Regions from separate parts of the Pantoea sp. PvP021 genome, predicted to be linked through region 2. Evidence: predicted binding sites of a transcription regulator. Region 2 holds the regulator's gene; each other region holds the start of a gene.
The links. Region 2 encodes CRP, which controls carbon source genes, mostly activating them, when cyclic AMP is high. Its sites were predicted from a motif close to ATGTGANNNNNNTCACAT; they were not measured.
Positions count from the first base shown of each region.

Region 1 (4,830 bases), on a different contig from region 2:
CGCGACCGGCTGGCAGAGGACGGGAATTACCCTCATTGTCGACCGCCACATAAATAAACACCGCTTCCGTCGCAATGTAAGTTTGTCCAATCGGCTCAGACGACACTTTTTTGATCCACACTTCCACATTAATCGTCATGGAACTGTTGCCGGTACGAAGACAGCTCGCATGGCAGCTCACCACATCGCCCACCGCGACGGGCTTCATAAATGACATGCCGTCGACACGAACCGTCACCACGCGTCCTTCAGCGATCTCTTTCGCCAGGATAGCGCCACCCATATCCATCTGTGACATCAGCCAGCCACCAAAAATATCGCCGTTGGCGTTGGTATCTGCTGGCATGGCGAGCGTACGCAGCACCATTTCGCCTTTCGGCAATTTATGTTTTTCGCCCATTGCTTCCACTTCTATGCAGGTGAATGCTAAAAAAATGCCCGGCGGACCGGGCAGATGATTATTTTTGTTCCTGCTGCGGCATCTGTCGCCAGATGTAAAGCCCGCTGAGCAGGGTAAACAGTAAGGTCAGACCGGAGAGACCGAACACTTTAAAGTTAACCCAAAACGCCTGAGATAACCAAAAGGCGACATAGATGTTTACCAGGCCGCAGATAAAGAAGAACAGCGCCCAGGCAACGTTGAGCCGGCGCCAGACCGCGTCGGGCAGCTGCAGCTCTTTACCCAGCATGCGCTGAATCAGCGTCTGCTCCATAAACCACTGGCTGTAGAGCAGGGCGGCGGCAAACAGGCTGTAGATAACCGTGACTTTCCACTTAATGAACTCATCGTTGTGGAACACCAGCGTCAGGGTGCCAAAAACCGCCACCAGCACAAAGGTGAAAATCGTCATCTTTTCCAGCTTGCGATAGAGCACCCAGCTGACAACCAGCGCCAGGCCGGTCGCGACAATCAGCGCGCCCGAGGCGACAAAAATGTCATACAGCTTGTAGAAGATGAAAAAGACCACCAGGGGAAGAAAGTCGAGTAGCTGCTTCATAGTTTTTCCATTCAGAGTTGGCTGCAAATGTGCCCGAAGGCACATCGTCAATCAACGTAACAGCATATAGAGCCGATAAAGATAGATAATCAACATCGCCGAAACCACATTGCCTGCCGCGGTGAAAATCACCGACGAGACATTCAGCGGTAAAACCGTCAGCGAAGAGAAGAACAGCATCACCACCACTTTGGCCAGCAGCCAGAGCAGAATAGCGGGGGCAATCAGCTTCACATTCTTCCACGCCATCCGCATGCTGGCCCGCATGGCGGCAAAGACACCCATCTTCTCACTGGCCACCATCACCGGAGCCAGCGACAGCAGAATCGTCAGCAGAATGCCTGGCACCACCAGCACCATAAAGCCCAGTTGCGCCACCAGCGTCATCAGGAAGGTGAGCAGCAGCAGCTTTGGCAGCAGCGGCGCTGAAGCACCAATCGCCCGCAACGCACTGACACGCTGGCCGGAAGAGACCATCGGGATCAGATAGAGCATTCCGCCAAGCAGCAGCGTGTTCCCCATCAGCGCAGCGAAGGTGCTGGCCGCCGAGGCGCGCAGCAGCACCTGCTGCTGTTCCGGTGACATATTCTGCACCATCTCAAACAGCGAACCGGCGCTATCGTCACCCTGTTGCAGGAGGGCCATCTGATCGGCACCTGGCGTCAGCACATGCACCAGCATGACGGTGATAAAAGCGGCCAGCAGCGACATCAACAGCACCGTAGCCAGTTGATGGCGCGCGAAATTTCCTGTGTCACGGTATAACGAGCTTGCCGTGATAGACATGTACACTCCTTTGAGGAACCGGGTTAATTAACCCGGCGATTGTACATGTTCTGACAGCTCGCGGGCACCCGCTGCGGCATAACTTTCTGTCATGACAGGTAAAGATGGAGAAAAAAGGGCGGGAAGACCATAGCGGGCGCGGGCGCGATCGCAGGCTTCATTGTGGATACCCGCTTCGCCCGACATCGAAAATTCCCGACAGGGCGTCGGACGTTGTTCGTAAATTCCGCAGGAGACACAGCCGCCAATGTCGCCTTCAAGGGCAACGCAGCGCGGCGCGCGATCGTTCGTTCCACGCATATTGCGCATTAACAGGCTGAGCGGTTCGGTTAATGCGGTCGGCACCGGGCCGCCTGCATCATCGGCTTCGGCCCAGTAAAATGAGACGCGGAAATGGGCGCAGCAGGCGCCACAGCTGACACAAGGGTTAGTTATTTCACTCATTTGATCACCCGCCCCTCCCAGGGCATCGAACCAAAATCACCAGAGAAGATAAGCAAAATAGGCCCGGCGAAATTATTCAGCAAGGGGAATTTTGCTGCGCCAGCCTGAGCCGAAATTGATCTAAATCAATTCATTGTTTTTTAAGTAATTTATCTGAAGGGTACAGAGTGCAATTTTCTGTAAATCACGTTAAATATTTGCCAGCAAAAAGCGATGACGTTCGCGACATTAACATTAAGCAAAGGAGTGATGATGAAACTGGCAAAATGCGCGATGCTGCTGGCTCTGGCTTTTCCCCAACTGTCGATGGCCCACGAAGCAGGCGACTTCTTTATGCGTGCCGGTAGTGCCACCGTCCGGCCCACCGAAGGTTCCGATAATGTGTTAGGGATGGGCGAGTTCAGCGCATCCAACGACACGCAGCTGGGCCTGACTTTTACTTACATGGCAACCGACAACATTGGTGTCGAATTACTGGCCGCCACACCGTTCCGTCACAAAGTGGGCCTGGGCCCGACCGGAACACTGGCAACGGTACGCCAGTTACCGCCTACGCTGATGGCGCAGTACTACTTCTTTGACAGCAAGAGCAAAGCGCGTCCTTACGTTGGCGTAGGTATCAACTACACCACCTTTTACGATGCCGATTTCAACCAGACGGGCCGCGATGCGGGCCTGACCGATCTCAGCGTGAAGGATTCCTGGGGTGTGGCGGGTCAGGTCGGTCTGGATTATCAGATTAACCGTGACTGGATGCTGAATGCGTCGGTGTGGTACATGGATATTGATACGGAAGTGAAGTTTAAAGCGGGTGGCGAGCAGCAGAATATCAATATGCGCATCGATCCCTGGGTCTTCTTCTTCGGAGCGGGTTACCGTTTCTGATGATAAAGATGATAAAAAGGCCGCTGAATCAGCGGCCTTTTTTGTCTGTTAAGACGTTATTTGATCTGCATATTGTTAACAACGGACTTCACGCCCGCCACGCTGCGCGTAACCTGAACGGCACGGTTAGCCATCTGTGGTGATGAAACAAAACCGCTCAGCTGAACTTTACCTTTAAAGGTTTCTACGTTGATTTCAGTTGATTTCAGCGAGTCATCTTTCAGCAGTTCACCTTTAACTTTTGTGGTCACCACGGTGTCATCAATATAGCCACCGGTTCCCTCTTTGGTTGCGGTTGGCGCACAGGCGCTCAGTGTCAGCGCAACCACGCCCGCCAGTACAGCACCTGTCAGCAGTTTAACGAATTTCATTGCTTTCTCTCCCTGTCACAAAATGGATGCGACGTTACCGTAACGGCGCATTGTCATTGTGGTGCAGATTTTGCAAAAAGGGCAAATGGGGGAATGAAAAAAAAGGAAACAAATCATGCCTTATCGCGCGATAAGGCATGCTGGCAGGATTAACGGCTGGCGGCTTTAAGACGGCTGACAAAGTTCTTCAGCTCGCTCAGCATCACCTCAGGCTCTGAATGATGTTTTTCGATGATTCTGACAATCGCAGAGCCGGAGATCGCACCCGCAGCGCCCGCGGCGATCGCTTCCTTCACCTGTTCAGGCTCAGAGATACCAAAGCCCTGCAGCGGCGGGGCTGCATGGTATTCACGCAGCTTGTCGATCAGATGCTGCAACGGCAGGCTGGCGCGGTTTTCAGCACCGGTCACGCCCGCGCGCGACAGCAGGTAGGTGTAACCCCGTCCGTGTGAAGCGATCTCGCGCAGCAGCTCATCGCTGGCGTTAGGCGGACAGATGAAGATGGGTGCCACGCCATGACGCAGCGCAGCCTGACGGAAGGGCGCGGACTCTTCAACGGGCACATCCGCCACCAGCACCGAATCCACACCCGCCTCTGCACAACGGGCATAGAACTCATCCACACCGTTGGTGAAGACCAGATTGGCGTACATCAGCAATCCAATCGGCAGATCCGGATACTTACGGCGGATAGTGGCCAGCATTTCAAAGCATTGGCTGGTGTTGGTGCCCGCCGCAAAGGCGCGTAACGTCGCATTCTGGATGGTCGGGCCATCTGCAAGGGGATCGGAAAAGGGAATACCCAGCTCCAGTGCATCCGCGCCTCCTTCAACCAGGGCATCAATCACACGCAGTGAAAGCTCCGGTGACGGATCGCCCAGCGTAACAAAAGGAACAAAAGCCCCTTCATTATTCGCTGACAGACGCGTAAACAGTTGATTGTAACGTTCCATCAGATTTCTCCCTGCGCTGTCAAAATGTCATGAACGGTGAAAATATCTTTGTCGCCGCGGCCAGAGAGGTTGACCACAATCAACTGCTCTTTTTCCGGCTCGGCCTGAATCATCTTCATGGCGTGCGCAAGGGCGTGGGATGACTCCAGCGCCGGAATGATACCTTCATCGCGACAGAGCTGTTTAAAGGCGGCCAGCGCTTCGTTATCGGTGATGGAGACATATTCCGCACGACCGATGCTGTTCAGGTGCGCATGCTGCGGGCCTACAGACGGGAAGTCGAGGCCGGCAGAGATCGAGTAAGACTCCTCAATCTGGCCATCATGGGTCTGCATCATCGGCGATTTCATACCGAAGTAGATGCCGACGCGACCGTGCTTGAGCGGCGCGCCA
Region 1 covers NZ_JBSRXX010000001.1:589,287-594,116, forward strand. The annotation lists gene yciA (acyl-CoA thioester hydrolase YciA) at 1-400, opposite strand, end outside; gene ACVKSX_RS02675 (septation protein A) at 459-998, opposite strand; gene ACVKSX_RS02680 (YciC family protein) at 1,050-1,784, opposite strand; gene ACVKSX_RS02685 (YkgJ family cysteine cluster protein) at 1,812-2,228, opposite strand; gene ompW (outer membrane protein OmpW) at 2,478-3,113, shown strand; gene ACVKSX_RS02695 (BON domain-containing protein) at 3,170-3,484, opposite strand; gene trpA (tryptophan synthase subunit alpha) at 3,634-4,437, opposite strand; gene trpB (tryptophan synthase subunit beta) at 4,437-4,830, opposite strand, start outside.
Region 1: the regulator CRP is predicted to act here: its motif matches at 2,342-2,359, upstream of ompW (outer membrane protein OmpW).

Region 2 (4,830 bases):
CGCTGAAACCGCAGCATGCCGGTAAAGCACGCGACATCCTGAATGCCGCGGCCGCAGAAGGCGTGATGGTGCTGGTTGCCGGAACCGACGTGATGCGTTTTGCCCCGTCACTGATCATTGAGCCTGCCGACATCGAAGAGGGCATGAGCCGCTTCGCCACGGCCGTCGGCAACGTGCTCAACGGCTAGCTTAGTTTCTACGTAAGCGTCTGATCAGCCAGCGGCCATGTTGCGGCCGCTGGTTCCACGCCAGCGATGAAATGGTGTACATCACGCTCAGATGATCGAGAATGCGCCGCACATGCTGCTCCACCACCGTGATCGGTCCCTCACTGATGTTCTCCAGCTCATCCAGCAGGTTAACCTGTGAGCTTTCACCATCATATTCCAGCCGCTGCTGACACCGCTGCAGCGCGATTTCACAGGATTGCAGGTAACGCTCAGCCAGCGAGGCAGTGAGCATGGTGTGCTCCCGCGCCAGAATCGTCATGGCGTTGATATGCTCGACGATAAACTGACTGTGCGTGACCCAGAGCCGCATATCACTCAGATAGCGGGAGTTGAATGCGGGCTCCTGCATCGCCTGATTCAGTGAGTTAAACAGCGCATTGTGTGCCTGATTGACCTTCACGCGCTGATAAGCCAGTTTCTCTGGTGACTGTTCGTCACCCAGCAACAGCCGTAGCGCATCCTGATAGGTTTCCAGTGCGTCATGGGCGTTCTGCCGCAGTAAGCCGCTCTGCCACTGCGGCCACAGCCACAGCATCCCGCCAAAGGCGATCAGACAACCCATCAGCGTATCCATGAGTCGCGGCAGCAGAAACTGCGCGCCATTCAGCGACAGCAATTGCAGCGAGTAAACCGCCGTGACCGTAAAGCCAATCATCGACCAGCCATAGAACTGGCGGGTAAAGCGATAGCTGATAAAAGTAATTGCCAGCATGATCAGCAGCACCAGCGACTCCGGCACCGCCATGCGCAGCGTGGCGGCCGCGATCACCAGACCGGCAAAAGTGCCCAGCGCCCGGTGCTGAATGCGGACACGGGTAGCGCTGTAGCCGTTCTGGCTGACGAACATGATGGTCATCAGGATCCAGTAGGGTTTGGGGATGTTGAAGAACAGCGCCAGCGCGCTGCCCAGCATCAGCATCACCGCAAAGCGGCCGGCAGTGCGCAGGGCCGATGAGCGAAACGAGAGATAACTGCGCAGCGCCGGTAACAGCGGCAGACGGCGCTGGCGGTCAGCCATCAGATCGCGCTGATAAAGGGGTTTCTGGGTGCGCAGGACCCGCGCGATGCGGTTGAAGTGGTAAAGGCAGAAGTTACCCACCGGATTGTCGGGATGCTGATGGGCGATTTTCTCCAGCGCGCCGAGCTGTTTATCCATCGCAAAGCGATCGGGTAGCTGGTGATAGAGAATGTTATCCGCCAGCACCCGCAACCGGGCCGAGATGGTTTTGGCATTCCAGCGGATCACCGCTTCGGCGTGGCTCTGTTCGACCAGCTTCTGCACCTCTTCCGGCCGATGCAGGCTGACCGAGATATGTTCCTGCAGATCCAGCGCCACCTGAAAGGCGCGCGTCAGCCGTTTATGGCTGTGATCGCGGCTTGCCGACAGCATATGCATCTGCTGATAACAGGTGTTAATCAGATCGACCACTTTCTGCTGGCGAGCCAGCAGCGGCGGCAGCGCCTTTTCCGGATCGGTCAGCTGCGTCAGCAGGGTATATTTTGCGTCGCAGTAGTTAGCCAGCTCGCGGTAGATCAGGCTCAGGCTTTCGCGCATCGGCTGCTCTTTCCACAGCCAGAACCAGAACCAGTTAAACAGCCCGTACCATAGCGTGCCGCCGATATAGAGCAGCGGGGGAACATAGATTGGCATGCGGCCAATCAGGCTCAGGGTAAAGATGGCGGCAATCAGGGTGCCGGGCAGCAGACGACCATGCAGCGGGCTGATCTCCCCGGTAACGCCGAGCAATAAGGGCATAGCAAACAGGATCAGCGGCAGCGGAATAGCATGGAGGGTAAGCCACTGCATCAGAAAGCTGCCGAGGGCAAACAGGCTGCCGCCAACAATCAGGCGTTTGAAGAAGCGTTTATGCGGGGTATCCAGACCGGCGATGTTGCAGCAGGCGGGCACTAATGAGAACAGCAGACCTTTTTGCAGGTCGCCAGCCAGCCAGCCCAGCGCCACCGGCAGACAGAGCACCAGCGTTTGCCGCAAGGCGTAGTTAACTTCAGGATGGTAAATAATTCGACGCCACATCGGCCCAACACAAACAATAACGGCGTGATGTTGCCATCACGCCGTGGGTGACAGGAATTAGCGGGTGCCGTAAACGACGATGGTTTTGCCGTGTGCGGAGATCAGGTTCTGATCTTCCAGCATCTTCAAAATACGGCCCACGGTTTCACGTGAACAACCAACAATCTGGCCAATTTCCTGACGAGTGATTTTAATTTGCATGCCGTCGGGATGCGTCATGGCATCTGGCTGCTTCGCCAGGTTGAGCAGGGTCTGTGCAATGCGTCCGGTTACGTCGAGGAAAGCGAGGTTACCCACTTTTTCAGACGTCACCTGCAGGCGACGCGCCATCTGCGATGAGAGTCGCATCAGGATGTCAGGGTTAACCTGGATCAGCTGACGGAATTTCTTGTAAGAAATTTCCGCCACTTCGCACGCGCTTTTCGCACGTACCCAGGCGCTGCGCTCCTGGCCTTCTTCGAACAGGCCAAGTTCACCAATAAAATCGCCCTGATTCAGGTAGGAAAGAATCATCTCTTTGCCTTCTTCATCTTTAATCAGAACCGCAACGGAACCTTTCACGATGTAGTAAAGCGTTTCTGCTTTTTCACCTTGGTGAATCAGCGTACTTTTGGATGGATACTTGTGAATATGGCAATGGGACAGGAACCATTCGAGTGTAGGGTCTGTTTGCGGTTTGCCGAGAACCATTCGCTATTATCCTCTGTTGTAATCGTGCCCAAAATACAGGGGGCAGTTTTCCCTGTCAGGCGGTGAAAGCTTCAAGCGTTTCCATTTCAGGAAATTATTCGGGCCGCATCAGGCGCAGTGCGCATCATCCTTCCCGGCTTCGTCATCGGGTGACGAAAAATATTTTCAGCACTGTTTGTAGCACAGCTTTTGCCGACTGTCTTCTGTTGTCTCGCTTCAGCTACGGGCGGATTTCTCTGGATTGCTGTTTACCAGGCGAAAGCGTACTCTGGCGACAAAACAGCGTATTCCGGAGCAAAAATCATGCAGGCAAGAGTGAAATGGGTAGAAGGGCTGACATTCCTCGGAGAATCCTCATCCGGCCATCAGATACTGATGGATGGAAATTCGGGTGATAAAGCGCCCAGCCCAATGGAGATGGTGCTGATGGCGGCGGGCGGATGCAGCGCGATTGACGTGGTATCAATTCTGCAAAAAGGCCGAAACGATGTGGCTGATTGTGAAGTAAAACTGACCTCAGAACGTCGTGAAGAGGCGCCGCGAATCTTTACGCACATCAACCTGCATTTTATCGTGAGTGGTAAAGCCCTCCAGGATAAAGCGGTCTCACGCGCTGTGGATCTTTCTGCTGAAAAATATTGCTCTGTGGCCATCATGCTGGGTAAAGGCGTCAACATTACGCATAGCTATGAAGTGATCGAACTTTAGTACCCGCAGGGATCTTTTAAGGTCGCGGGCAAAATCTGTCGTGCTCTGCTGTCAGACTGTGCCTGCGCTGGGAACCGGGTCAGATCGGAAAGTCGCTTAAGCCAATCCCTGGCCGCTCGGCCCGCGCGATTACGCACCTCATCCCTGAGGTGCGCCCGTAGCCGGGCCAACGCGTTGCGTTGTTCAAAAACGCTCCCGGCGTTTTTGTCCCAGGCGCGGGACGCTTTCCTCTTCTGACCCGGTTCCCAGCGTGTTAAGCTTTTTCGCTGCTGTCAGATTCATCCTGCATTGGCATTGGCATTGGCATTAGTCTGGAAAGGCCCTTTTGGCCTCTTACTCTATTCGTTTGCCTTCCATCAGCCGCTTCACCAGTGGGCCCATAATCAACTCCATCGCCAGACCCATTTTGCCGCCAGGCACCACCAGCGTATTGATGTGCGAGATAAACGAGCCCTGCAGCATCGCCAGCAGGTAGGGGAGGTCGATATCTTCCAGCGCCTGGAAGTGGATCACCACAAAGCTCTCATCCAGTGACGGAATAGCGCGGGCAGCGAACGGGTTTGAGGTATCGACCGTCGGGACGCGCTGAAAGTTGAGGTGAGTGCGTGAGAACTGTGGTGTGATGAAGTTGATGTAATCTTCCATCGAGCGCACCACCGAATCCATGACCGCTTCACGTGAATGGCCGCGCTCGCCGGTGTCGCGCACCAGCTTCTGAATCCACTCCAGGTTCACAATCGGCACCACGCCAACCAGCAGATCAACCTGTTCTGCTACGTTGTGCTGCGCCGTTACCACGCCGCCGTGCAGCCCTTCGTAGAAGAGAATATCGGTGTTCTGCGGCAGCGGTTGCCACGGCGTAAAGGTGCCGGGCACCTGATTCCACGGCACCGCTTCATCGTAGGTGTGCAGATATTTACGCGACTGGCCCTGTCCGCTCTGACCATACTCTTTAAAGCTCTGCTCCAGCAGGCCAAAGTCATTGGCTTCCGGGCCGAAGTAGCTGACATGACGTCCTAAATCGCGCGCCTTACGAATCGCCATATCCATTTCAGGGCGGGTAAAGCGGTGAAAACTGTCACCTTCCAGCTCCGCCGCATGAAGATCGAGCTGCTGAAAGATTTTGCGAAACGCCACGCTGGTGGTGGTGGTCCCTGCGCCGCTGGA
Region 2 covers NZ_JBSRXX010000005.1:214,862-219,691, forward strand. The annotation lists gene argD (bifunctional acetylornithine/succinyldiaminopimelate transaminase) at 1-188, shown strand, start outside; gene ACVKSX_RS15625 (YccS/YhfK family putative transporter) at 190-2,265, opposite strand; gene crp (cAMP-activated global transcriptional regulator CRP) at 2,323-2,955, opposite strand; gene ACVKSX_RS15635 (OsmC family protein) at 3,259-3,663, shown strand; gene ACVKSX_RS15640 (phosphoribulokinase) at 3,997-4,830, opposite strand, start outside.

Region 3 (4,830 bases), on a different contig from region 2:
CTGCTCTCGTAGGATCTCATCATCCGCATTGAAGTAGCGCTCATAGGCCACCAGCGTCATTTTGGCGTCCACCACCACATCTTTGCCCTGCGGCAGGCGCACAATCACATCCGGCTGCATCCTGCCCTGCTGTTCTGACTGAATGCTCACCTGGGTTTCATATTCGTAGCCTTCACGCAGTCCGGAAGCTTCCAGTACCCGGCTCAGCACCACTTCACCCCAGTTACCCTGGATTTTATTATCGCCCTTCAGCGCTTTGGTCAGGTTAAGCGCCTCCTGCGCCATCTGCGCATTCAGCTGCTGTAACTGCCGGATTTCATGGGTCAGGGTATGTCGCTCACGCGCTTCTGCGCCAAAGCTTTCATGAACCTGACGACGGAAGCCATCAAGCTGTTCACGCAACGGACCAATCAGCCCGTCCAGACTTTGCCGGTTCTGTTCATCGACGCGACGGCCGCTGTTTTCGAAAATACGGTTGGCGAGGTTTTCAAACTGGGCGCTAAGGCGTTGTTCGCTGTTGGTCAGCAGGCGCTGTTTCTCTTCTGCGGCGAAACGGGTCTCTTCAAGGCGAATGGTCACCTCACGCAGCTCCGCTTCCTGTGCGCTGTTGACCTCCAGCTGATTGCGCAGTTCACGATTAAGCTGCTCACTTTCATTACGCCAGTAATCAAGCTGTTGCAGTCGCTCATTGGCGCCGCTCAGCGCGCCGTGCAGCTGACGAAGCTCCTGCTCACGCTGCTGCGTCTGCTGCTGAAGCTGTTCGATTTGCTGCTGCTGACGCTGTTGCGCCTCTTCCTGCAGACGGCGCTCGGTCTGGAAACTGGCGACCTGATGGCCGGCACGTAACTGTGCCAGCATCCAGCCAATCCCTAACCCGGCAAGCGCCAGACAGGCGCTGATAATGATGTGCTGATCCATGATTTCCCCCGCGACTCAGGCTGCTGAGGGAAAGGTAGAGTCGCACTGTATGAATGTCCAGATAATTTTAGCAGGGTTCAGCGCCTTACAGCGCCGCCACCGTGAGCTTGCCAGCCTGCCACTCATCAATCAGGAAAAACGGCATGGGCAATAGCCATTCACCCTTTTTAACCTGCGCCAGATAGTGCCAGGTTGTCCCGCCCGAGGTGATCGCGACGCGCTGTCTGCTTCCCTCAGCGGCGCTGGATTTGCCGGTCATACTGGCAAAACCGGCATTGCTGCCCACATGGAAATGCGGCGTCTGCCAGCGCACGGGGGCATGGTCAGGCCACGGCTTGGCCTGATGAAAATGAAACAACTCATCGTGGCTCAGGAGGCTTTCACGCACCGTCGGCCACAACGCCACCTTGAGGAAATATTGATCGGTGAAGCGCTGGCTGCCCTGATACTGCGCAATGAAATCGCGCATCGCCTGTTCCACATCCCGGAAGACGCCGTGACAGCCGCCCCACATCCCTGCCAGCAGCAGCTCAGTATGGGAGAAGTAGTCACGCATATGGTGGAACCAGTAAGGCGACGCCAGCCAGGCGTTTACCGCTGCCGCTTCGCGCTCCGAGAGCAGCGAGTCGGCATCACGCACGATAAAACGCTTCACGCCCGGATCGTCCATTACCAGGAAACGCCACAGGGTCGGAAACAGCGTTTTCTCGTGGGACATATCGATCAGCTGGACGTGCGGCTGGTCAAGGCGCTGCCAGACATGCTGCGGCACGCTGTCATCGAGATAGATGCGGCAGACCCAGCCGGGATAGAGTTCAGGCGCCACTTCAACGTTTTTGATTAAGGTTTCACAGTAGCGCGGCTGATCGCCATAGAGGCAGAAAGCGATGACATTCTGGTGCGGATGAGTGAGATCGACAGGCTCCGGTTGCGGAGCGGGAAATGTGGCGCGCTGCCCCTGGCTGAAACGCGCATCAGAGCGCATCAGCGAGGCCAGCCCATGACGCGTCACCTCATCCTTTTTATCCAGCCAGCCACACACTTCGGTCAGGCCATCCAGCCAGGTTTCGGAGGCGGTAGCCTGTACAGCGGGCGGTGACTGATAAATTTTCTGGTAGATTTTGTACGATTTATTGTACTGACCCAGACGCAGCAGGCAGAGCGCGTAGTCGCTCAGCACCTGCATCTGATTGGGCATCGTGCGCAATACCTCTTCACAGCATTGAGCGGCCAGCGCATAGTCGCCCTGTTGCATGGCGGCACGGAAACGTTCGGCACTGCGTTCCAGCATGGCTTTGAGTGCGGCCGGATTAGCACCAGGGGCAGGACGTCGGACGGGAATAGTATTGCGCATAAAAACTCTCAGGTTTCACTGATATTACGCGCCGTTAACTACCGGCAGCAGGTTTTGAGTCTGGACAAAAAACCTGCTGCCAGACGCGGTCGTTATAGTAAGCGACGCGCCGCTTCGACCACAATCTTCACTGCGTCACTTTCTGTCTGTTTCATGGTGACCGCATCCGGGATCTCTTTCTGAGTGCGGTTCACAATCACGCCCGCCACCATGCCGGCTCGCAGACCCTGGCTGGCGCACATGGTTAACAGTGTAGCGGATTCCATCTCATAGTTGAGAACGCCCATCTCCTGCCACTCTTTCATCGATCCCCTGAAGCGACTGACTACGCGGCCCGAGACGGTGTCGTAGCGCTCCTGACCCGGATAGAAGGTGTCAGAAGAGGCGGTGATGCCGATATGCGTTTTCGCGCCACAGGCTTCTGCGGCGGCAACCAGCGCGGTGGTGCAGGCGAAATCAGCCACTGCCGGAAACTCCATCGGCGCAAAATGCAGGCTGGCCCCGTCCAGGCGAACGGATGCGGTGGTCACCAGCACATCGCCGACATTGATATGCGGCTGGATAGCGCCCGTGGTACCGACACGCAGGAAGGTACGTACGCCAAGCTGTGCCAGCTCTTCGACCGCAATCGAGGTCGACGGACCGCCAATGCCGGTTGAGCAGACCACGACCGGCTTACCATCAATTTTTGCCAGCCAGGAGGTAAATTCACGGTGTGAGGCGAGATGCGTGGCATCTTCCATCAGTCCGGCAATTTTCTTCACGCGCTCCGGATCGCCCGGCACAATCGCCAGGGTGGCGCCCTGCAGATCGGCTTTGGTCAGGCCAAGATGGAAAACGTCAGACTGTGTCATTTTCAGACTCCTGTTAAGGGAAGGTAGCGCGCCACTCTACGCCAGCACGCCCAATAAATATGTGACAACATTCACTTAAGAAAATGAAAGTTACATTTCCCGAAAGATAAATTGTGACGAAAATCACACAATAGCATCTTCCTGGTGCGGATAGCTCTCGGTGGGGCTGTGTCAGGGTCTGCGCAATGTTAAAGAGAAGGATGATTTTATTCGCTGCTGATTCTGTGACCCGACACCTGGCGCATACGCTTTCCGGCCAGGCTATAGTTACGTGATTGCGCAAATGCTTGCACGGAGAGAATAATGAAACCCAGTGATAATATGGCACAAAAACCGGCGACGGGCGGCTTTGCCCCTGCCGTGCAGCCCACCGCCTCCACCACCATCATTACCGACAGCCCGGCGATTCACGCGGGTGAAACCTCAGTGCCCAGCCAGGGCGAAAATATGCCGGCATTCTTTGCAAAACCCCAGTCAGCGGAAGGCCCGTGGCCAGTCGTACTGGTCGTGCAGGAGATCTTTGGTGTGCATGAACACATCCGGGATATCTGCCGCCGCCTGGCGCTGGAAGGCTATCTGGCGATTGCGCCTGAGCTCTATTTCCGCGAGGGCGATCCCGCTGAGTATAATGATATCCCGACGCTGTTCAGCGAGCTGGTCAGCAAAGTGCCTGACAGCCAGGTGCTGGCCGATCTCGATCATGCCGCCAACTGGGCCGCACGCAACGGCGGCGATATTCGTCGCATGGGCATCACCGGTTTTTGCTGGGGTGGTCGCATCAGCTGGCTCTACGCCGCGCATAACCCGCAACTGCGCGCCGCCGTGGCGTGGTATGGACGACTGACCGGTGAGCGTACGCTGAAGCAGCAGAAGCATCCTATTGATATTGCGGTCGACCTGAATGCGCCAGTATTAGGTTTGTATGGTGGCCAGGATGAGGGTATCCCGCTGGAGAGCGTCGAGCAGATGCGTCAGGCACTGCATGCCGCCAATGCAACCGCAGAGATCATCGTCTATCCCGAAGCGGGCCATGCCTTTAATGCTGACTATCGTGCAAGCTACCATGCTGAATCTGCCAATGATGGCTGGCAGCGGATGCTGGCCTGGTTCAGGCAGTATGGTGTTGCATCGCAGTAAATGAAAAAGGGGCGCTTATGCGCCCCTGATTTTTTCGCCCCACCAGACCCGATTCCCTACGCCGTTTCTCCACGCAATTTCTTCGCTGCCGTCACCATGTTCGCCAGCGCCTGACGCGTTTCCGTCCAGCCCCGTGTTTTCAAACCGCAGTCCGGGTTCACCCACAGACGCGCTTCCGGAATGCGTTTCGCCGCCTTTAGCAACAGTGCTTCTATCCACTCCACGCTGGGGACATTAGGCGAATGGATGTCGTAGACGCCGGGACCGATTTCATTCGGGTAGTCGAAGTTCTCAAACGCCTCCAGCAGGTCCATGTCAGATCGCGAGGTTTCGATGGTGATCACATCGGCATCCAGCGCCGCGATAGCGTCCATAATGTCGTTAAATTCGCAGTAACACATATGGGTGTGAATCTGGGTTTCATCCCGCGCCACCGCCGCATTCAGTCGGAAGGCCTCCACCGCCCAGTTCAGGTAGGCGGCCCATTCAGACTGGTGCAGTGGCAGACCTTCACGCAGCGCAGGCTCATCAATCTGGATAATCCCGATGCCCGCCTTCTCCAGGTCT
Region 3 covers NZ_JBSRXX010000006.1:235,229-240,058, reverse strand. The annotation lists gene rmuC (DNA recombination protein RmuC) at 1-918, opposite strand, end outside; gene ACVKSX_RS17015 (tetratricopeptide repeat protein) at 1,004-2,272, opposite strand; gene udp (uridine phosphorylase) at 2,365-3,126, opposite strand; gene ACVKSX_RS17005 (dienelactone hydrolase family protein) at 3,430-4,263, shown strand; gene metE (5-methyltetrahydropteroyltriglutamate--homocysteine S-methyltransferase) at 4,320-4,830, opposite strand, start outside.
Region 3: the regulator CRP is predicted to act here: its motif matches at 3,238-3,255, upstream of udp (uridine phosphorylase).